DNA from 2 places in the Micromonospora echinospora genome. Region 2 is predicted to be linked to the other one. Evidence: predicted binding sites of a transcription regulator. Region 2 holds the regulator's gene; the other holds the start of a gene.
The links. The regulator HspR, encoded in region 2, represses chaperone genes until heat shock. The targets are predictions, from matches to a motif close to TTGAGTNNNNNNNACTCAA.

Region 1 (10,773 bases), 3.4 Mb from region 2:
GGCCCGGCTTGGGGGTGGAGCGATCGGTGCGGCCGTCGGCCCACGCGGCGGTCGGCGACAGCCCGGGCATGCCGCTTCCACCAAGGTTGAGCGCCAGGATCGCGGCGAGTGACGCCGCGAGGGCCGACCGGACGGTGACGGAGCGGACCAGCCGGACGCGCCGCGCCGACCGGTTCGGCGCTGACGGGCGGCGAACGCTGAAGAACATGTCAAACCTCGGATTCCGAATCGGCCACGGCGGGGCCAGGTCGTGCTGACGGCACGGAGGGAACGGCCGGCACCCGGGGCTGCGGGCGCGGGCGTATGGCAGGTCAGGACGCGGACCGGCGGCAGGTGATGCCGGTGCCGGTCAGCCGAGCGAGCGTCGAGCCGCCAGCCGGTTCGGCAGGTGGCGGCGGACGGTCATGGCAGAGGACGAGCGTCGTCCCTCCGTGCTGGGCCGAAAATGACAGACCACGGCCAATGCGACCGACGTCGGAACGTCGAGCTGCGATGATGCGCAGATTCGATGATCGCCATTGCGCCACACCCCCGTGTGCTGCTGCTCTTCAATGCGCCGCTGTACAGTGACAGCGCGGTAGCAATCTGTCAATGCCCCATCTCACAGCACCGGCCGCGCCGGCGCGACATCCGCCGACACCACGGAGAGTTGCCGAACTCGTCCGCCCGGGGAGCACACGAGCAGCCGTCCTCGGCACACGGCGTGTCCACAATTGACAGACAGTGACGGTTGGTACGCGGTAGCGGGAACCGGCGGGATGGTGCATGATGACGCCCGCCGACCACATCGGCCGCCGGTCGGACCCGGCAAGCGATCACCTGATCCCCACCGACCACATTCGGCAGAGGGTGGACGCTGGCCGGAGAGGCCTACACGGGGAAGGAGTTCAGCATGCCCGGAGACGCTGGTATACGTTCACGTAGAGCAATATCCAGACGAGCCATTTTGCGATTCTGCGCGGCTTTCTTGATGATCGCCGGAAGCGTGGTCGCGCCCATTCAGCCGACGCCCGCCCAAGCCGCCGACACGTTCACCTGCACCGGTGCCGCCAGCGTCTTCAATTCGCAGAGCACGGGAATCCTCCAGCGCCGCTCGTTGAACAACCCGGGCACCACCAGTTACTCCTGGGGCAGCGCCACGACGATCGGCTCCAGCGGCTGGAACGGCTACGGCCGGTTCCTCGGCGGACCGGACGGCCGGGTCTACGGCATCAACGCCAACGGCCTGACCCGGTTCCGTTGGACCGGCAGCGCCTGGGAAACCGTCGACGGGAAGATCAATTGGCTGATCAGCCCGAGCTTCACCGAGCATGCCACCAGTTCCATGCGGAACAAGATCACCGTCGACGAGATCGGTGATTTCTACCTGATCGACGCGAGCGGCAAGCTGCGCTGGTACCGCTACGACGAAACCGCGAAGAACTGGGTGATCTCTGGCCGGGTGCTCGACACGGGCTGGGACAAGTACGACCTCGTCGTCGCCGGCACCACCGGCGTCCTCTACGCCCGCACCCCCGAGGGCAAGCTGCACCGCTACCGGTTCGACCCGGTCAGCCAGCGGTGGCTCAGTCGGGACAAGCTGGTCGGCACCGGCTGGAACGGCTTCACCAAAGGCCTGTTCTCCGTCGGCGGGGACACCCTCTACGGCATCCAGGCCGACGGCGACCTCTTCCAGTACCGGTACCGCGAGGACACCAACACGTGGCTGGTCATGGCCCATCACATCGGCAGCGGCTGGGGTGGCTACCCGAACGTCTTCGCCACCACCAACACCTGCAAGCTGACCGAGACGTTCAGCCCGCCCCGGCCGGCCACCCCCATCCAGTCGCACGCGCCGATCGCGGTCATGCAGGCCCCTGCCGCCGCGGGCGCCGCCATGGGCACCCTCGAGTTCGTCTACAGCGACAACATCGGCCAGCTCCGGCACGGGCGGATGGATCCGGACAACTTCCTGTCGTTGCAGTGGACCTCGGTCTCGGAGTTCGAGGCGTACACCGGCAAGCCGGCGCTCACTGTGGACAACCAGCGGGTGTCCATCTTCGCCCACCAGTCCACGAGCAACGTCCGCTCCAGGACCCAGGCCGCCACCGGCTCCCCGGCCTGGAACAGCTGGCTGGGCCTGGGCGGGGCGATGAAGTCCGAACCGGCCGCCGTGCGTCTCTCCGACAACACGGTGGCCGTCTTCGCACTCGACGCCGACGGCGCGCTGTGGTTCAGGCACCAGGACGGCGTCGGTGGTGACCTGCTGCCGTGGCGCAACCTCGGCGGCAGTGGGCTCACCGGCACGCCGGTCGTCACCCCGGTCGCCGACCGGGCCGCGATCATCGTGGTGGCCGACAGCGCCGGCAACGTCAGGACCACCACCTATCAGGACGGCGCCCTGACCGCCGGCTGGACCGACCTCGGCGGTGGCGGCGTCACCGGCACGCCCTCCGTCGTCCTGCTACCCGGGACCCGGCTGATGGTCTTCGGTCGGCACAGCGGCGGCACCATCCAGACCAAGACGCAGAACATCGACGGGACCTGGCCCGGCACCTGGACCCCAATCGGCGCCGGCGCGATCACGCCGGAGGGCTCGCCGAGCGCGGTGCTCAGCCCGAACAGCGGCCTGGTCTCGGTCTTCACCCGCGCGGCGGACGGCCTGATCCACCACTCCCGGGAGACCGCCCAGGGCTCCGGGGAGTGGGCGAACTGGATCGTGGCCCGGCCGGCCGAAGAGCCCCCGACCGAGACGTACCCGGTGGACCCGACGGCCTTCACCCACCAATCGAGCAACGGCACGGTAGTGGCCTACGTCACACGCAACGTCAACGGCGCGACCCGGTACTACCGGCTCCAGAACGAACTGGGCGGACTCTCCGCCGCCCGGAGCACCAGCGGGGCGAACCCGACCTTCGAGGAGCGGACGCTCCCCCAGCCGCGCCCCTGAGTCAGGCCGGTCGCGGTCCGCGTCGCCGGTCACCGAACCGACGTAGCCGGCAGCCCACGCCGGCGACGGCGCACCCCGGGCCGGCCGTGAGGGCTCCCGCCCGACGGCCGGCCCGGGCGTTCCCGCTCGACGGTCCCGTACGACGTCCGATGGGACGTCGTACGGGACCGCGTCGGGTGCCGCCGGAATTCGGCGGACCCGATGTGGCCCGGTCGCCGCAACGCGCCCCCGGGGGTAATGGAAGGCTTGGCGCATGAGTTCCGCACCTGTACGGCCCGAACCAGCGTCCGTTTCCACCGGTCCGGGCGACCCCGATCCGGCGAGCCCCTTCTCCGACCTCGGGCTGCGGCCCGAGTTGCTGGGCGCGTTGTCGTCCCTCGGCTACGAGGAGCCCACCCCGATCCAGCGGGAGGCGATCCCTCCCCTGCTGGCCGGTCGTGACCTGCTGGGGCAGGCGGCGACCGGCACCGGCAAGACCGCCGCCTTCGCGCTGCCCCTGCTGCACCGGCTGCCGGCCGATCGGGCGTCGGGTGACCCGGTGGCGCTGGTGCTGACCCCGACCCGGGAGCTGGCCGTGCAGGTCTCCGAGGCGCTGCACCGGTACGGGCGGGAGCTGGGGGTCCGGGTGCTGCCGATCTACGGCGGGCAGCCCATCGGACGGCAGCTGCGGGCGCTGGACGCCGGAGTGGACGTGGTGGTAGCCACGCCCGGCCGGGCGCTGGACCACATCGCCCGGGGCACGCTCCGTCTCGGGGGCCTCGCCACGGTGGTGCTCGACGAGGCCGACGAGATGCTCGACATGGGGTTCGCCGAGGACATCGAGGCGATCCTGGAGCACGCGCCCGCGCAGCGGCAGACGGTGCTCTTCTCGGCCACCATGCCGGCGCGCATCGACGGGATGGCCCGGCAGCACCTGACCGACCCGGTGCGCATCCTCATCGCCCGGGAACCGGCCGTCGCCGGGGAGACGCCCCGGGTGCGGCAGCGCGCGTTCATCGTGGCGCGGGCGCACAAGCCGGCCGCGCTGGGCCGCGTCCTGGACGTGGAGTCCCCCACCGCGGCCATCGTCTTCTGCCGCAGCCGGGAGGAGGTCGACCGGCTCACCGAGACGATGAACGGCCGGGGCTACCGGGCCGAGGCGCTGCACGGCGGGATGAGCCAGGAGCAGCGAGACCGGGTGATGGGGCGGCTGCGGGCCGGCACCGCCGACCTGCTGGTGGCCACCGACGTCGCCGCCCGGGGGCTCGACGTCGAGCAGCTCACCCACGTGGTCAACTACGACGTCCCGTCGGCCCCCGAGTCGTACGTGCACCGGATCGGCCGGGTCGGCCGGGCGGGACGCGAGGGCGTGGCGATCACCCTCGCCGAGCCCCGCGAGCACCGGATGCTCAAGACCATCGAACGGGTGACCGGCCAGCGGATCGTCATCGACAAGATTCCCACGGTGGCCGACCTGCGTACCCGACGGCTGGAGCTGACCCAGGCGGCGCTGCGGGAGAGCCTGCTGGAGGACGACCTGGAGCCGTTCCGGGTGATCGTCGAGTCGCTGTCCGACGAGTTCGACATGATCGAGGTCGCGCTCGCGGCGGTGAAACTCGCGCACGAGGCCGCCGGGCCGGGCGCCGACGACGAGGAGGAGATCCCGCAGGCGCCCGTCCGCGCTCCCCGCGAGACCCGGCCGGGATACGAGGCCCGGGGCGAGCGCCGTCCGTCCCGGCCCCGCGCGGGCGGGACGACCCAGGTCTTCATCGGGCTGGGCCGGCGGGCCGGGGTCCGTCCCCAGGACCTGGTCGGGGCGATCACCGGGGAGACCCGGCTCAGCGGCCGGGACATCGGCTCGATCGAGATCGCCGACCGGTTCTCCCTGGTGGAGGTGCCCCAGGCGGTGGCCGACGAGGTGATCGCCGGGCTGCGCGAGAGCACCATCAAGGGCCGCAAGGCGACCGTACGCCGCGACCGCGACCAGCGCTGACCCACGCCTCGCGTGGTTGCAGGGTGGTAGCAGGGGTCCCCTGTTACCGCTTTCTGCCGAGCAGGGGTCCCTTGCAGTGCCCTGGGCACTGCAAGGGACCCCTGCTACCAACCAACCCGGTCAGGCCGCGGCGAGCGCGGGACCGGTGCGGGTGTCGGCGTCGGCGGGACGCAGCGCCACGGCGAGCACGTCCGCCACGTCGGCGAGGGTGTGGATGGTGAGCGCCTCGCGGACCTCGGTCGGCAGGTCGTCGAGGTCCGGCGCGTTGCGGGCCGGGACGACCACCTCGGTCAGGCCGGCCCGGTGCGCGGCGAGCAGTTTCTGCTTCACCCCGCCGATGGGCAGCACCCGGCCGGAGAGGGTCACCTCGCCGGTCATCCCGACCTCGGGCCGGACCGGTCGACCGCTGGCCAGCGAGGCGAGCGCGGTGACCATGGTGATGCCCGCGCTCGGACCGTCCTTGGGCACCGCCCCGGCCGGTACGTGCAGGTGGATCCGCCGCCCGGCGAGGGCGTTCGGGTCCAGGCCGAGCTGGCGACCGTGTGAGCGCAGGTACGACAGCGCGATGTGCGCGGACTCCTTCATCACGTCGCCGAGCTGCCCGGTCAGGGTCAGCCCCGGCTCGCCGTCCATGCCGGTCGCCTCGACGAAGAGGACGTCACCCCCGGCGCCGGTGACGGCCAGGCCGGTGGCCACGCCCGGGACAGCGGTACGTTCCGCCGACTCAGGCGTGAACCTCGGGCGGCCCAGGTAGCGGGCCAGGTCGTCGACGTCGACGTGGAGCGGTCCCGGCTCGGTCGCCAGCGTCACGGCGACCTTGCGCAGGATCCTCGCCAGGGCCCGGTCGAGCTGCCGTACGCCCGCCTCGCGGGTGTGCTCGGCGGCGATCCGGGCCAGCGCGGCGTCGGTGATCGTCACCTCCTCGGCGGTCAGCCCGGCCCGGTCCCGCTGCCGGGGCAGCAGGTGGTCCCGGGCGATGGCCACCTTCTCCTCCTCGGTGTAGCCGTCGAGGGTGACCAGCTCCATCCGGTCCAGCAGCGGGCCGGGGATGCTCTCCACCACGTTCGCGGTGGCGAGGAAGAGCACGTCGGACAGGTCGAGGTCGACCTCGAGGTAGTGGTCGCGGAAGGTGTGGTTCTGTGCCGGGTCGAGCACCTCCAGCAGGGCGGCGGCGGGGTCGCCGGCGTACCCGGCGGCGAGCTTGTCGACCTCGTCGAGGAGCACGACCGGGTTCATCGAGCCCGCCTCGCGCAGCGCCCGGACGATCCGGCCGGGCAGCGCGCCGACGTAGGTGCGCCGGTGTCCACGGATCTCGGCCTCGTCGCGGACGCCGCCGAGGGAGACCCGGACGAACTTCCGGCCGAGGGCGCGGGCCACCGACTCGCCGAGGCTGGTCTTGCCGACGCCGGGCGGGCCGGCGAGGGCGAGCACCGCGCCGGAGCCGCGTCCGCCGACCACGCCGAGGTTCCGCTCGGCGCGCCGGTTGCGCACCGCGAGGTACTCCAGGATGCGGTCCTTGACGTCGGCCAGGCCGGCGTGGTCGGCGTCGAGCACGGCGCGGGCCGCGGCCAGGTCGGTGTCGTCCTCGGTACGGGTGGTCCAGGGCATCTCCAGGACGGTGTCCAGCCAGGTACGGATCCAGCCGGCCTCCGGCGAGGCGTCACTGGCCCGTTCCAGCCGGCCGACCTCGCGCAGTGCCGCCTCGCGGACCTTCTCCGGCAGGTCGGCGGCCTCGACCCGGGCCCGGTAGTCGGCGGAGCCGTCCGGCTCGTCCTCGCCGAGTTCCTTGCGGATCGCGGCAAGCTGCTGGCGGAGCAGGAACTCCCGCTGGGACTTCTCCAGCCCCTCGCGGACGTCGTTGTTGATCCGCTCGCTGACCTCCTGCTCGGCGAGGTGGTCCCGGACCCAGTTCACCAGGAGTTCGAGCCGGGCCGTGACGTCCGGGGCGGCGAGCAGCTGGGTCTTCTGGCCGAGGGTGAGCCAGGAGACGTAGCCGGCGGAGTCGGCGAGTTCCGACAGGTCGGTCATCCGCTCGATCGCGTCGATGACCTGCCAGGCGCCGCGTTGCTGGAGCACCGAGGTCATCAGCGCCCGGTACTCGCGGGCGAGTTCCCGGGCCCGGCCGGCGGGCGCGGGTTCGGGCAGTTCGGTGGCCTCGACCCAGAGGGCGGCGCCGGGTCCGGGGACGCCGGAGCCGATCCGGGCCCGGGTCAGGCCACGGACGACGGCGGCCGGTTCGCCGCTGGGCAGCCGGCCGACCTTCTCGATGGTGGCGACCGCGCCGACCGGGCCGTACTCGCCGTCGATACGGGGTACGGCGAGCAGCTTCTGGTCGCCGGTGGCGCGGGCCGCGTCGACCGCGGCCTGGGTCGTCGGGTCGAGGGTCACCGGGATGACCATGCCGGGCAGCAGGACGGTGTCGGTCAGGGGCAGTACGGGAAGAGTTGCCATCGAACACCTGCCATTGCGTTGACTTGAGCGTGCCTGACTCAAGTCAACGCACGGTCACCTTGTTCCGGCGTGTGACCCACGCCACGGCCCGGGGCAGGCGGGACGAGCGTTTCCGGGTGCCCTGCTGCACACCCCCCTGCCCAGGACGGCCGACCTGGACGCCGCGGAGCCGCGGCTGCCGCAACTCGTCGCCGTCGGGCTCAGCGCCGTCGAGGTCGGCGATGAGCTGCACGTCTCGGAACGGCCTGCGAAGCGGATGACCGCTTCGCTGTTGCGTAAACTCCGGATGGCCAACCGGACGGAGGCAGCCGCGCTCGCGGGCCATGCGGGACTGCTCGGCGCCTGAACGGTATTCGCCATCACGGTGTGGGTTCCCGGACGCCACCCGGTGAGGTTCGGGGACGGCCGGCGGCCAGACCCGCCGACTGGCAATTTCCATGCCGGGGCGGGTTTTCACCCGCCTGGTGCGCACCATGGAATGCCGAAGGCCGCGCATTGTTGCGGATTTGCCGTGCGATACGTCAAACTCTTAGCCACACCCCGCCACGCGCAAGGAGTAATGGACGATGGCCAGGAAAGTAATCACAGTTCTCACGGACGACCTCGACGGCGGAAAGGCCGACCGGACGGTCGAGTTCGGGCTCGACGGCGTCATGTACACCATCGATGTGTCGGACGAAAACGCGGGGGTCCTGCGTAAGGCTCTGGACCCCTACATCGCCGCTGGCCGTCGCATCGGCCGGGGCGTCGTGGAGAGCAACCGGGGAGCCCGCCGTCCGGGGCGTCCGGCGACGTCCGGAATGGATCGTGAGCAGAACCGCGCGATCCGCGAATGGGCCACGAAGAACGGCTACGAGATTTCCGAGCGTGGCCGCATCCCCGTGTCGGTCGTCGAGGCGTACAAGAACCGCTGATCAACCGGCCCGCATAACCATCCGGAGCCCGGACGTCACGCTGGGAAATCACCGGCGTCGGCCGGGCCACCCTTTCCACCGGTCCGCCGGGGTCCGTCGCCCGCTTTCCGCGCCGCACGGCCTCCGCTGGCCAGGGCCGATGGCACGCGGTCACCACCGTCCCGGTACCGCGTCGACCGGTCCGGCCGGCCGACGTCCGGCCCTCCGGGGGTCGTGGTCGACACGGTCACGCAGAACCGTGGCCGGGCGTTCGCGCCGGGCACCGGACGTCCGCCGGCCGGAGCACCGAGCGTGCCGGCCACGTGACAGCCGGAGGCGACGGAACCGCCGGCGGGCCCCCTTCCCACCGGACCGTGGGCGAGCGGTATTCGTGGACCCGGAACGCGTCGACTGCCGACGATGTCCTTTCACGTTCGCCCGCCCGACGGACCGGGGCCGCGGCCCGCCCTTCCCGGCGTCCACCGGTTCGGGCGCGGCCCGGCCGGTGGGGACCCCGCGCGGAGTCAGTCGAAGGTGAGATGGTCGAAGTCGAACCGGTGCGCCATCTCGCCACGACGGGACCGCAGCCGGTCGAAGTCCCGTCCGAGGTCACGTCGAGGCACCAGGTCCGGTTCCCGGGCGTCGATCCGACGCAGGTGCTCACCGATCGCGGTGACGGCCAGGTCCCCGGCCAGCCGCGCGGCGTCGACCCCGCAGGAGAAGCGGTGTTCCCAGAGCAGGACCCGCTCGACCAGGCACCGGCCGGGACGCACCTCGGCCCAGGCCCAGCCCTCGACAGGGCCGTTCGTCCAGCGCACGTGCAGGCCACGCACGATGGGGTCGACGAGCTGCCGGGCGACGTACGCCTCGACCGCGGCGGCACGGGCGATCGCGCCCAGGTCGTTGACGTGGCCGCTGCGCCCGTCGGGCAGTCGGCCGACGATGTCCCGGAACCCCACCGGCTGCTCGGCCTCCGGATCGCCCGGTTCCGGCATGCCGGCGGCGTAGCCACGGGCGTCTATCAGGTACTCCGCCACCCGGCGCGCGTGCGGACCGGGCCGCAGGGTGGCGGACTGGATCCGGAGCACCGCCAGGCCGACCGCCGCGTAGACCGCGTCGCGCATCCGGATCTCGCGTTGCGCCTCCGCCGCCGGGGTGGTGAACTCCACGGCGAACACCGGTCGTCCGGTGCCGCCGTCACACACCACGACGTCGAGGGTGGCCCGGCCGGCTGTGCTCCACTGGTGGCCGGTGATCCCCGGCGGACGTCCCGACACCAGCTCACCGAGGCGGCGGGTGGTGTGCACGACATGGCCACCGCGCTCCAGGAGGGGGCCACGTCCGGCGGCGAGCGGACGCAGCCGGGAGCCGTCGTCGGGTCCGGTGCTCGTCATCTGTCCCACGTTCCATCCCTCGGTGCCGGGCCAGAGTGTAGGACGGAGTCGGGGGCCACCCGCCGGGCGGCCCACCCGACGGTGCAGCGCGCCGAACGGTGGACGCCTCCGGCGCGCCGCCGCCGGGTCGGGGACGGGCTCAGACCCCCATCACCAACCCCTCGATGGTGTGCTTCTGCCGGATCGGGGTCAGGGTCTCCACCACCGGGCAGGGCAGGTGCTCACGAACCAGCGCCGGCAGGCGCTCCCAGTAGTCCCGGGTGACCGCCATGTCGTGCCGGGCGGCGTTACCGGCGCCGGGGGCGTCGACGCCGAGCACCAGCACCGGTCGCGCGACGGCGGAGACGTTCGGGGTGCCGCGGTGGATGGTCAGCGCCGACCGGGCCGAGATGTCGCCGCGCTGCGGATACTTGCGAACCGCGCGTCGCTCGTAACGGGGGTAGCGTGCCCGCGGCGGGAACATGCCGTGGTCGAGGTCGGCGTGGTCGTCCCACTGGGTGCCCGGGGCGATCTCGAAGGGGCCCATCTCCTCCACCGTGTCGACGGTGGTGAGGTTGAAGGCGAGCGACGTGAGACGCCGCTGCTGCCGGGTCTCGTCGGGCATCGGAAAGTCCCGGTGCCAGGGCTGGTGCGCAGCACCGGGGAACGGGGTGTCGAAGCCCAACTCGACGATCTCGTAACGCGGTCCGAGCACCGCCCGGCACACCCCCACCACCCAGGGATGGGTGACCAGGTCGACGAAGCCGCGCAGCTGCTCGGGATGGATCTCCACGTACCAGCGCTGGGGGCCACGGCCGACGGCGCCGTCGGGACGGGACCGGGCCTCGGCGAACGCGGCGTCGACGTCCTCGCGGACCTGGTCGACCCACTCGACCGGGAAGGCGCCCCGGCAGGCGGTGATCCCGTCGCGGTACAGGTCGCCGAGCGCCTCCACCTGCGTCTCGCCGGCTTCCTCCGCATCGTACGGCGGGCTCGTGGGCATGGTGCCGTCGTCGTGTCGCATGCAGCCTCCTCCGGATGACACCGGGAGTATTACAACGTTGTAGAGGCCAGGCAACGGCCGACGACCGGATCGGGCATCATCGACGTCGACGACAGGTCCCGGTTCCACCAGATCGCGATCGCGCGCAAGAT
Region 2 (10,773 bases):
GGAGGCGGAGTGGGTCAGTCGTCGGTGAGGTGGTGGCGGTTGGCCTCGATCCAGGCGTGCAGGGCCTCCGGGTCGTCGGGATCGACGCCGTCGGCCATCAGCTGGGCCACCGCTGCCGTGGCGGGACTGCGCCGCTCGCCGGTGCTGTAGAGGCGGGCGAACTCCGGCACCATCTCCTCGATCGCGCTGTCCGTCTGGCTGGCCGCGGACTCGGGCAGGCCGCGCCGGCGTGCGGCGTACCCGGCCCAGGCACGCAGCACCCGGGGAAGCAGGGCGGCGTCGTCCATGTCCAGCACGGCCCGCCGGTGCACCCAGTCGAGCAGGAACAGCTCGGCCACCGTCGGGCTCCACCGCAGCGGGTCGGCGTCCGGGAAGCTCGCCGCGTGGTCCAGCAGCAGGCTCAGGCAGAAGTGCAGGGACGCCAGCTCCGGGCCGTCCATGGTGTCGAGGCCGAACCGGGCGGCCTCCGGCGAGGCGAGGAACTGGCGTACCAGCGCGGTGCGCTCGGCCGGGGTGAGCGGTTCCGGGTCCACCGGGGTCCGGACCGGGCGGGGCAGCAGGGCCAGCCGGGCCCCGGCGATCGTCCGGTCGGTGGCGAGGGAACCCTCGCCGGGCAGGTCGCCGAGGTCGTCGGTGATCGCCAGGTGGCGGGACACCTCGCTGTGCAGCCGGGCCGGGTCCTCCGTCCGGAACCAGGTCAGCTCGTCGGTGGCACACATCTGCCGGACCTGCTCCAGGATCCGTTCGGCCGGTCCGCCGACGAAGATGTCCTTGGTGATGCCGATGTTGTGGTCGACCAGGGCGACCATGGCGTGCTCCGGCCCGCCGGCCGCCTCGTCGTAGGCGAAGGTGGCGAGGTAGGAGGTCTGGTCGCCGTACACGTCGCCGTAGGCCCAGCAGCCGGTGAGGTGCACCCGGCCGAGCTGGTCGGACCAGGACGGGGCCTGCGCGCCGGGCTTGACCCGGTCGGCGCCCTCGGCGTCCGGCACGAGTCGGGCGAACACCCGCCGGATGGTGGTGGCCGAGGCGGTCCGCCGACGGGACGTGGCGGCGAGGAAGCCGCTCACGAACTCCCGTACGGCCGTGCTGCGGTCGGACTCCGCGACCGCGTAGACGCTGCCGAGCAGTGCCGTGCCGAGCATCTCGGCGTCGAGGGCGCAGTCGAGCCGGCTCACGTCGCGGGCTGCGTGCAGTACCGCGTCGTAGGGGGTGTGAGTCGTGGCCATGGATCGACCCTACGCCGCCGGAACCCCGGTGGGAGGAAGGCCGGGATCACTTCTTTCCGGCCGCCACCCGCAGCGCGTCCCGGGCGTCGGCGTACGAGGTGAGCACCGCGCGGACCGGGGTCAGCACGTGCTCCGCACCGACCCCTGCCACGGCGGCGGTGAGCCGTCGCTCCGCGCGGAGCCGGGTGCGCCGGGCGGCCCAACGGACGACCGGGCGGGTCACCGCCGTGACCAGTAGTCCGGCGAGCAGCCCGCCGAGCAGCAGCAGCGTCGGCAGCGGCACCTCGCCGACCATCGGCTCGTCCGGATCGGGCAGGCCGAGGGCGCGCAACGCGTACCCGAGCACCAGCCAGGCCAGCCCGGCGACGGCGGTGAGGGTCACCAGCCACTGGAGCGCGCCGACCAGCCGCCACCACAGGGGCCGTTCGGGCACGTCGAGGTCGGTGCCGGCGACCGCCCGGTCCAGTGCGTCCGGCACGTCGCCGAGGCGGGACCGGGCCGCGCCGGTGACCGCCGCCGGCCACGGCCCCGGCAGGTCGCCGCCGGCCCGCTCGGCCACCGCCCGGACGGCCAGCCCCAGCGCCGAGCGCTGGGCGGCGGTCGGGTCGGGTACGGAGGTCGCGGCGACCGGCTTCGCGCTCAACTCGTCGGCCGACCCGCCGGCCCCGCCCGGGCCGGGCAGGTGCAGCCGCCGCAGCGGGTCCGGCCGAAGACGACGCCAGCCCCGGACCAGCGGCCAGCCGGTGGCGCTCGCCGCCCGGTGCCGGTACGCCGCCTCGACCGCCGTGGTCACCGCCGGCACCCCGGCCGCTCCGGCCAGCGCGTCGGTCAGGACACGGCTGCCGGCGGTGTCCGGCCCGGCACCGGCGGGTTCCGGGCCGACCAGGTCGGCGAGGCGCTCCACGACGGTGTCGACGTCGCCGGCCAGCCGCCGCAGGGACGCCTGCCGCTCGGCGACCGTCGACTCCAGGCTGGCCCGCAGTTCGGTGGTGCCGGAGGGGTCGACGGCGGTGGTGGCGAGCAGCGGCACCCCGGTCAGGCCGTCGGCGTCGAGCAGCCGGCGCAGGTCGTCGAGGACCCGGGGCACCTCGGCCGGGGGCAGCCGGTCGGCCTGGTTGAGCACGACCAGGGTGACGTCCCGGTGGCGGTGGAACTCGCGCAGGTAGGCGGTGTGCACCAGCCGGTCGGCGTACTTCTGCGGGTCGACCACCCAGATGACCAGGTCGACCAGGCCGAGCAGCCGGTCCACCTCCAGCCGGTGGGCATGCTGCACCGAGTCGAAGTCGGGCAGGTCGAGCAGGACCAGTCCGTGCAGGGCGGACTCGTCGTCGCCGTCCAGGGCGCTCTCCCGGATGAACCGGTGCCGGGGCAGCACGCCGATCCAGTCGAGCAGCCGGGTCGCGCCGTCGAGTGGTCCCCACACGCAGGCGTGCGCCACGCCGGTGGTGGGCCGGCGTACCCCGACCGGGGAGAGGTCCAGCCGGGCGAGCGCGTTGAACAGGCTGGACTTGCCGCTGCCGGTCGCCCCGGCCAGGGCGACCACGGTGTGGTCGCGGGAGAGGGCGAGTCGGGTGCCGGCCCGTTCGACCAGGGTGTGCGCCGGGACGAGCCGTTCGTCGGGGAGGTGGCCGTCGACGGCGGTGAGGAACCGGCGGACCGCGTCGAGGCGGGTGATCAGGTCGTCCGGGTCGACCCGCTGCCCGCCGCGGAGCGCGTCCCGCATCCGGCCGACGATTCCGGTCACCGGGTCACGTCCAGGTCGGCGCGCTCCCGGGCGTCGGCCACCCGCGCGGCGGCGGCCCGCAGGTCGGCGGCGGTGTCCGCCTCCGGCCGGGCGCTCGCGGTACGGGCGAGGAACCGCGCCGCCTCCTCGTCGAGCAGCGTGTCGACCCGTTCCAGCAGGTCGCCCCGGGCCCGGCGGGCGAGGTTGCGGACCGCCTGGTCGCCGAAGATCGCCTGGAGGACGGCCTGCGCGGCGACCGTGGTGCCCGCCCCGGTGGCCACCTCCAGCCCGGTCGGCACGAAGGCGGTCGAGGCGAACACCGCGATCATCACGGCGAGGCCGGTGGCGTTGACCGCGTACGCCGCCGTCCGGGCGACGAAGCGTTTGTCGCCGCCCTCGGTGCGGACCAGGTCCAGCACGCCCCGCTGCCAGTCGCGGACCAGCCGCTCGGCGCGTTCCGGCAGGTCGGCGGAGGGATGCGCCAGGTCCGGTTCGAGCAGCGCCGCGCCGGCCGGGTGGGCCCGCCACCCGGTGTACGCGTTCTCGGCCGCCTCGGCGGCCACCCCGCGCAGCAGGGTGACCAGCTGGGACTCGATGGCGTCACGCAGCTCGTTGGCGGGGGCCGGTCGCCCGGTGACGGCCGCGACGACGCGGTCGCGGAGCCGTCCGATCCGCGCCTCCAGGGTGCGGAAGAACTCGCCGGTGCCGACGAACTCCTGCCAGCGGGCCAGCACCTCGCCCCGGAGCAGTCGACCGTCGGAGAGGCCCTGCTCGACGGTGCGCTGGGCGCCGCGGTACGCGCCGCGTACCCGGTCGTCGAGCGCGTCGGCGGCGGTGGCCTGCTCGTCGGCGGCCCCGGCGAGGGTTTCGGTGATCGGGCCGAGCGCGGCGAGCGCGCCGTCGAGGGTCTGCCGGACCACGGCGGCGCGGGCCTCCGCGTCGGCGGCGAGCCGGGCGAACCACTCACCCAGTGGCGCCGTCGCCCGTTCCGGCAGCAGCCCCTGCCCGTCGACCTGTGTCTCCGGCAGGACGAAGAGCGGGGCCGCGCCCAGGTCGTGGGTGGCGAGCATCTCGGCGAGGTGGGCGGAGACCTCCTCGGTGGCCTCCGGCGGAACCCGGTCCAGGACGAGGGCGATGGCCGCTCCCCGGGCCCGGGCGTTGTGCAGCAGCTCCCAGGGGACCGCGTCGGCGTACCGGGCGGCGGTGGTGACGAAGAGCCAGAGGTCGGCGGCGGCGAGGAGCTGCCCGGCCAACGCCCGGTTGGCGTCGACCACCGAGTCGATGTCCGGCGCGTCGAGGAAGGCCAGTCCGGCCGGGAGCGCGGGTGCGGTGACCAGTTGCAGGGTGCGCGGATCCTCGCTGGGCTCGCTGGTGCGGGTCAGCCCGGGCAGCAGCTCGCCCTGACGGAACCAGACCGAGTCGGCCGGGTTGCAGACCAGCACCGGCGACCGGGTGGTGGGCCGGAGCACCCCGGCGGCGCTGACCCGGGCCTGGACCAGGCTGTTGACCAGGGTCGACTTGCCCGCGCCGGTGGAGCCGCCGACCACCACCAGCAGCGGGGCGTCGAGCCGGGCGAGCCGGGGCAGGAGGTAGTCGTCGAGCTGGTCGGTGAGGGCGGCGGCGTTACGCCGGGCCGGCTCGGCGGAGGGCAGGTCGAGCGGGAAGCGGGCGGCCGTGGTTGCGGCGCGCAGGCCGGCGAGGGCGGCGGACAGGTCGTCCCCGGGTGTCCCGCTCGGGTCCTCCGCGGCGGTGGCTGCTCCGCTGTGGGGGGAGGCGACGGCGGGCGCGCCGGAGTGGGTGGCGGATTCCCCGTGCGTCGTCACCGCTAAAGCGTGCCCGACCGGGGCAAGGGAAGACAACAGCGGGGTCCGGTGTTAAGGGTTGCGTCGGGTCGACTCAACCTCGACTTGACGATCGCGACAGGCGTGGCACTATTGAGTCAAGTCCACTCAACTTGCGGTGGGTGTTCTTCGGGCGGTGCCCGTCACCTGCTCAACGTTACGAAGCGAGGAAGCGAAGATGGCACGTGCGGTCGGTATCGACCTCGGCACGACGAACTCCTGCGTCAGCGTTCTCGAGGGCGGTGAGCCCACCGTCATCGCCAACGCTGAGGGCTCGCGTACGACCCCGTCGATCGTCGCGTTCGCCCGCAACGGCGAGGTGCTCGTCGGTGAGGTCGCCAAGCGTCAGGCGGTGACCAACCCGGACCGGACCATCCGGTCGGTCAAGCGGGAGATCGGCACCAACTGGACCGTCGACATCGACGGCAAGAAGTACACCCCGCAGGAGATCTCGGCCCGGACGCTGATGAAGCTCAAGCGGGACGCCGAGGCGTACCTGGGCGAGCAGATCACCGACGCGGTGATCACCGTCCCGGCGTACTTCAACGACGGCCAGCGCCAGGCCACCAAGGAGGCCGGTGAGATCGCCGGCTTCAACGTGCTGCGGATCGTGAACGAGCCGACCGCCGCCGCCCTGGCGTACGGGCTGGACAAGGGCTCCAAGGAGCAGACCGTCCTGGTCTTCGACCTCGGTGGTGGCACCTTCGACGTCTCCCTGCTGGAGCTGGCCGAGGGCGTCGTCGAGGTCAAGTCCACCAGCGGTGACAACCAGCTCGGTGGCGACGACTGGGACCAGCGGATCATCGACCACCTGGTGAAGACCTTCCGGGGCGAGCACGGCATCGACCTCTCCCAGGACAAGATGGCCCTCCAGCGGCTCCGCGAGGCCGCCGAGAAGGCCAAGATCGAGCTGTCCGCCGCCACCAACACCAACATCAACCTGCCGTACATCACCGCCGGTTCGGCCGGCCCGCTGCACCTGGACGTGACGCTCAGCCGCGCCGAGTTCCAGCGGATGACGCAGGACCTGCTGGACCGCTGCAAGGGTCCGTTCGAGCAGGCCGTCAAGGACGCCGGGATCAAGGTCGCCGACGTCGACCACGTCATCCTGGTCGGCGGCTCGACCCGGATGCCGGCGGTGACCGACCTGGTCAAGCAGCTCACCGGCCGCGAGCCCAACAAGGGCGTCAACCCGGACGAGGTCGTCGCGGTCGGCGCGGCGCTCCAGGCCGGCGTGCTCAAGGGCGAGGTCAAGGACGTCCTGCTGCTCGACGTGACCCCGCTGAGCCTGGGCATCGAGACCAAGGGCGGCATCTTCACCAAGCTGATCGAGCGGAACACCACCATCCCGACCAAGCGGTCCGAGGTGTTCACCACCGCCGACGACAACCAGCCGTCCGTGCTGATCCAGGTCTTCCAGGGCGAGCGGGAGATCGCCGCCTACAACAAGAAGCTCGGCACCTTCGAGCTGACCGGCCTCCCGCCCGCGCCGCGTGGCGTGCCGCAGATCGAGGTCACCTTCGACATCGACGCCAACGGCATCGTCAACGTGCACGCCAAGGACCTGGGCACCGGCAAGGAACAGAAGATGACGATCACCGGCGGCTCCTCGCTGCCGAAGGACGACATCGAGCGGATGCGCCGGGACGCCGAGGACCACGCGGAGGAGGACAAGCGTCGCCGCGAGGAGGCCGAGACCCGCAACGTGGCCGAGGCGCTCCAGTGGCAGACCGAGAAGTTCCTCGCCGAGAGCGGCGACAAGCTGCCGGGCGAGAACCGCGACCAGATCAACGAGGCGCTCGGCGAGCTGCGTGGCGCGCTCGGTGGCCAGGACATCGAGAAGATCAAGTCGGCCCACGAGCGGCTCGCGCAGGTCTCCCAGCAGGCCGGTTCGCTGCTCTACGCCCAGCAGCAGGGTGAGCAGGGCGAGCAGCCGGGCGCGGCCGGGGCCGCCGGTGGCGCGCCGGGCGGCGCCAAGGGCGGTGCCGACGACGTGGTCGACGCCGAGATCGTCGACGAGGACGGGAAGAAGTGACGTCCCACCCCGTCACGAACCCACGGCAGAGGGATTGAGGTAGCCGCATGACGGACAAGCCACGCGCCACCGACCCGGAGGAGACCCCCGGTTCGGTGCGGGGTGACTCCGCGACGCCGACCGGTTCCACCGGGGACGAAGCCGAATCCGCGACGGGACTGGTCGAGGAGGCCGAGGTGGTGGTCGACGAGGTCTCCTCGACCGTCGACGAGACGGCCTCGGACGGCGCGCCGGTGGTCGACGCCCCGGCGCCGCCGGCCGACGGCGCTCCGACCGCCCCGCTCGGGGCCGAGTTGGAGGCGCTCCGGGCGGAGCTGGAGGAACGTACCCGGGACCTGCAACGGGTCTCGGCCGAGTACGCCAACTACCGCAAGCGGGTCGAGCGGGACCGGGCCCTGGTCGGCGAACAGGCGACCGGCGCGGTGCTCACCGCGCTGCTGCCGATCCTCGACGACCTCGACCGGGCACGTGAGCACGGCGATCTGGTGGGCCCGTTCGGCACGGTGGCCGAGCAGCTCACCACGGCACTGGGCAAGTTCGGCCTCACCGTCTTCGGTGAGCAGGGCGACCCCTTCGACCCGACCCGGCACGAGGCGGTCGCGCACCAGACCTCGGCCGAGGTCAGCGAGCCGACCTGCGTGCAGGTGATGCGCCGGGGCTACCAGCTCGGCGAGCGCCTGCTGCGGCCCGCGATGGTCGCGGTAGCCGATCCGGAGTAGTACGAGACCGTGACCGGGTCCTCCCGTCCACCGACACCGGGTGGACGGGAGGCCCGGTGCACGTCGGGTGGAAGGGGGTGGACCGGTGAGTTCCAAGGACTGGCTGGAGAAGGACTTCTACGCCGTGCTCGGCGTGGACAAGTCCGCCTCCTCGGACGACATCAAGAAGGCGTACCGGAAACTGGCCCGGGAGTCCCACCCGGACCACAACCCGGACGACCCGGTGGCCGAGGAGCGGTTCAAGGCCGCCTCCGAGGCGTACAACGTGCTCTCCGACGACAAGCGGCGTCGCGAGTACGACGAGATGCGTACGCTCTTCGGCTCGGGCGCGTTCCGGCGCAACGCCCGGGGCGCGGGCGGTGGCGTACCGTTCGACGTCTCCGACCTGTTCGGCGGCGGTGCGGGCGGCGGTGACCGCCGGTTCGGTGGTTTCAACCCGTCCGACCTGTTCGGTTCGATGTTCTCCGGCGGGGGTGGGGGCGGCCCGGCGCGGCCGCGTGGTCCGGCCCGGGGCCGGGACGTCGAGGCCGAGGTCGCGTTGGACTTCCCCGACGCGGTACGCGGGGTGACCCTCCCGCTGACGCTGCGCGCGCCGGGGGTCTGCGACACCTGCCACGGGGACGGGGCCAAGCCCGGCACCCGACCGGTGACCTGTGCCCAGTGCCACGGCTCCGGGATGGTGACCCGCAACCAGGGGTCGTTCAGCTTCGCCGAGCCCTGCCGCAACTGCCAGGGTGTCGGCACGATCGTCGAGGAGAAGTGCCCCGAGTGCCGGGGCACCGGCGGGGTCACCAAGACCCGCACCCTCAACGTCCGGTTCCCCGCCGGAGTGGCCGACGGGCAGAAGATCCGGCTGGCCGGCCGGGGCGAGCCGGGCGAGCGCGGCGGCCCGGCGGGTGACCTCTTCGTGCACGTGAAGGTGCGTCCCGACGACCTGTTCGGGCGGAGCGGGGACGATCTGACCCTGACCGTGCCGATCACCTTCGCGGAGGCGACGCTCGGCACCGACCTGCGGGTGCCCACGCTGGACGGGGCGGTGACCCTGCGGGTGCCGCCGGGCACACCCGGCGGCCGGGTCCTGCGGGCCCGGGGCAAGGGTGTGGTCCGCCGCGACGGACAGGCCGGTGACCTGCTGGTCACCCTGGACGTGGTGGTCCCGGCCCGACTCTCCGACGAGGCGCGTGCCGCGTTGGAGGAGTTCGCCGCAAACACGCCGCCGGCGGCCCGGGAACATCTCGACGCGCGGGTGCGTCGCATCAGTTAGCAACACGTTGCTCAGGCAACGCGTCGGTTCGGTGGGCAACGCGTCGGTTCGGTCGGCACGGTGGAGCACACGCGGAGGTGAGCGGGATGGCGGACGGGTTCGTCGGCTCGGGTGACCCTGCCTACGACGCCAAGGTACTCATGATCTCGGTCGCGGCACGGATGGCGGGCATGCATCCGCAGACGCTGCGGCAGTACGACCGGCTCGGGTTGGTGCAGGCCGGGCGGGCGGCCGGTGGCGGTCGCCGCTACAGCGTCCGGGACGTGGTGCTGCTGCGTGAGGTGCAGCGGCTCAGCCAGGACGACGGGGTCAACCTGGCCGGCATCAAGCGGATCATCGGCCTGGAGCAGCTCCTGGAGCAGGCCCAGGCCCGGCTCGCCGAGATGGAGGCGGAGCTGAACGCCGCGTACCGGCGGATCGCCGAGCTGGAGGCGATGGCCCGCTTCCCCGGCCGGGAGATCGTTCCCACCACCCGCACCTCCACCGCACTGGTGGTCTGGCGCCCCCGCCGCTCCACCGACCGCTGACTCCGCGCGTTTCGTGGTAGCAGGGGTCCCCTGTTACCGCTTTTTGATGGGCAGGGGTCCCCTGCTACCACCCCTCACCGCATGCTCACCACCCCTCACCGCATGCTCACCACCGCTCGCCGCATGCTCACCACCGCCCGCCACCCCTCGCCGCCCTGCTGCCGGCTGGTGCCGTGTTCCGGGGAACCGCCGTTCCGGCCGGCTCCGCCCGACTAGCCTCTGAACCAGGTCGAGTCCGCACCAGCCGGGCCCACCGTCGCGGCCGAGCGGAGCCAGGGGCGGGTGGACGGCGAGGGGGAGGCGCATGACGGAGCCGGCGAAGAAGGTGGCGCAGCAGGCCGAGGAGCGCCTGGACCGGGTCGCCGAGACGGTGCGGGAGAAGTTCGACGCCATCACCGGGAGTCGGTTCGCCGGCAAGCCCGGCCGGGCCGTCGAGCGTCGGAGCGCCGCCGAGGGCGACGGGACCGGGCCGGACCGGACGGCACCGCAGCCGGGGCCGGGCGAGAAGGGTCGGAAGCACGGGGGACGCACCTGAGCCACGGGCCGGGATCCACGGGGGGTCCCGGCCCGTCCCGTCCGCACCGGGTCTGCTCCCGGCTGGCCGGCCACCGGTCGCCGCCCGTTCCCGGCTCAGCCGATCCGGCGGTTCTCCCGGACCAACCCGCCCTCGCACCAGTCGTGGTAGTCGAAGAGGTCGGGTCGTTCCATGAGCACCCGGGCGTTGTAGGCCCAGGTGCGGACCAGGTGGTCGCCGGTCAGTTCGGCCTGTTCTACCAGCTTGCGCAGGCGACGCTTCGGGTGGGCGCGGAACTGGGTGCGGATGCCGTCGGCGGCGTAGATGTAGAGGCAGTGCAGGGCGAACCGCCGGGCAGGGCAGGCCGGGTCCATGGCGAGCTCGAAGAGGGTCGGGACCAGGTGGTCACCGGCGACGAGCAGGTCCCAGTCCGGCGGCATCGATGCCAGCGGCACCGAGTCCGGCTGGTACGCCCACGTCCGCAGCTCCGTCGGAGACGGGTCGACGGGATTGGCGAAGCCGGGGAACGTCGACTCGGGCACGTACCGGCAGCCTTCCGCTCGTGCCCGCGGGGCGTACCGGGTGTCCGCGGGAACCTGGTGTGCTGGGGCGAAACGGTAGCGCGGCCCGGCGCGACGGCGGAAGACCTCGGCGGGACGGATTCAGCGACCGTCGGCCGGGCCGGTTCCCCCTTCCGGGCGACCCGGCCGGCCGACGTCGCATCAGTCCGGGGTCGGGACCGGTTCCACCGGTCGGGCCGCCGCCCGACGCCGCAACCACTGCTTGAACCAGGCGAAATCCGGCAGACGGGCGAGCATCGGGCCGGTCACCACGGTGATCAGCACGTACGCGGTGGCGAGCGCGGCCAGCCCTGCGGGGACCTCGCCGCTGGCCACCGCCAGTCCGGCGATGACGATGGAGAAC

Region 1: lon (endopeptidase La) is a predicted target of HspR. The motif match lies at 7,376-7,394, and genes of this name have one in related genera.

What each region holds. Positions count from the first base shown of each region.
Region 1 covers NZ_LT607413.1:6,382,346-6,393,118, forward strand. The annotation lists gene GA0070618_RS27350 (LamG-like jellyroll fold domain-containing protein) at 1-208, opposite strand, end outside; gene GA0070618_RS27355 (tachylectin-related carbohydrate-binding protein) at 971-2,929, shown strand; gene GA0070618_RS27360 (DEAD/DEAH box helicase) at 3,183-4,901, shown strand; gene lon (endopeptidase La) at 5,022-7,352, opposite strand; gene GA0070618_RS34980 (LuxR C-terminal-related transcriptional regulator) at 7,528-7,698, shown strand; gene GA0070618_RS27380 (histone-like nucleoid-structuring protein Lsr2) at 7,919-8,266, shown strand; gene GA0070618_RS27385 (hypothetical protein) at 8,770-9,639, opposite strand; gene GA0070618_RS27390 (phytanoyl-CoA dioxygenase family protein) at 9,779-10,642, opposite strand.
Region 2 covers NZ_LT607413.1:2,017,423-2,028,195, reverse strand. The annotation lists gene GA0070618_RS09270 (hypothetical protein) at 15-1,226, opposite strand; gene GA0070618_RS09265 (GTPase) at 1,273-2,949, opposite strand; gene GA0070618_RS09260 (GTPase domain-containing protein) at 2,967-4,772, opposite strand; gene dnaK (molecular chaperone DnaK) at 4,969-6,825, shown strand; gene grpE (nucleotide exchange factor GrpE) at 6,873-7,544, shown strand; gene dnaJ (molecular chaperone DnaJ) at 7,630-8,808, shown strand; gene GA0070618_RS09240 (heat shock protein transcriptional repressor HspR) at 8,895-9,335, shown strand; gene GA0070618_RS09235 (hypothetical protein) at 9,640-9,870, shown strand; gene GA0070618_RS09230 (hypothetical protein) at 9,966-10,391, opposite strand; gene GA0070618_RS09225 (cation:proton antiporter) at 10,572-10,773, opposite strand, start outside.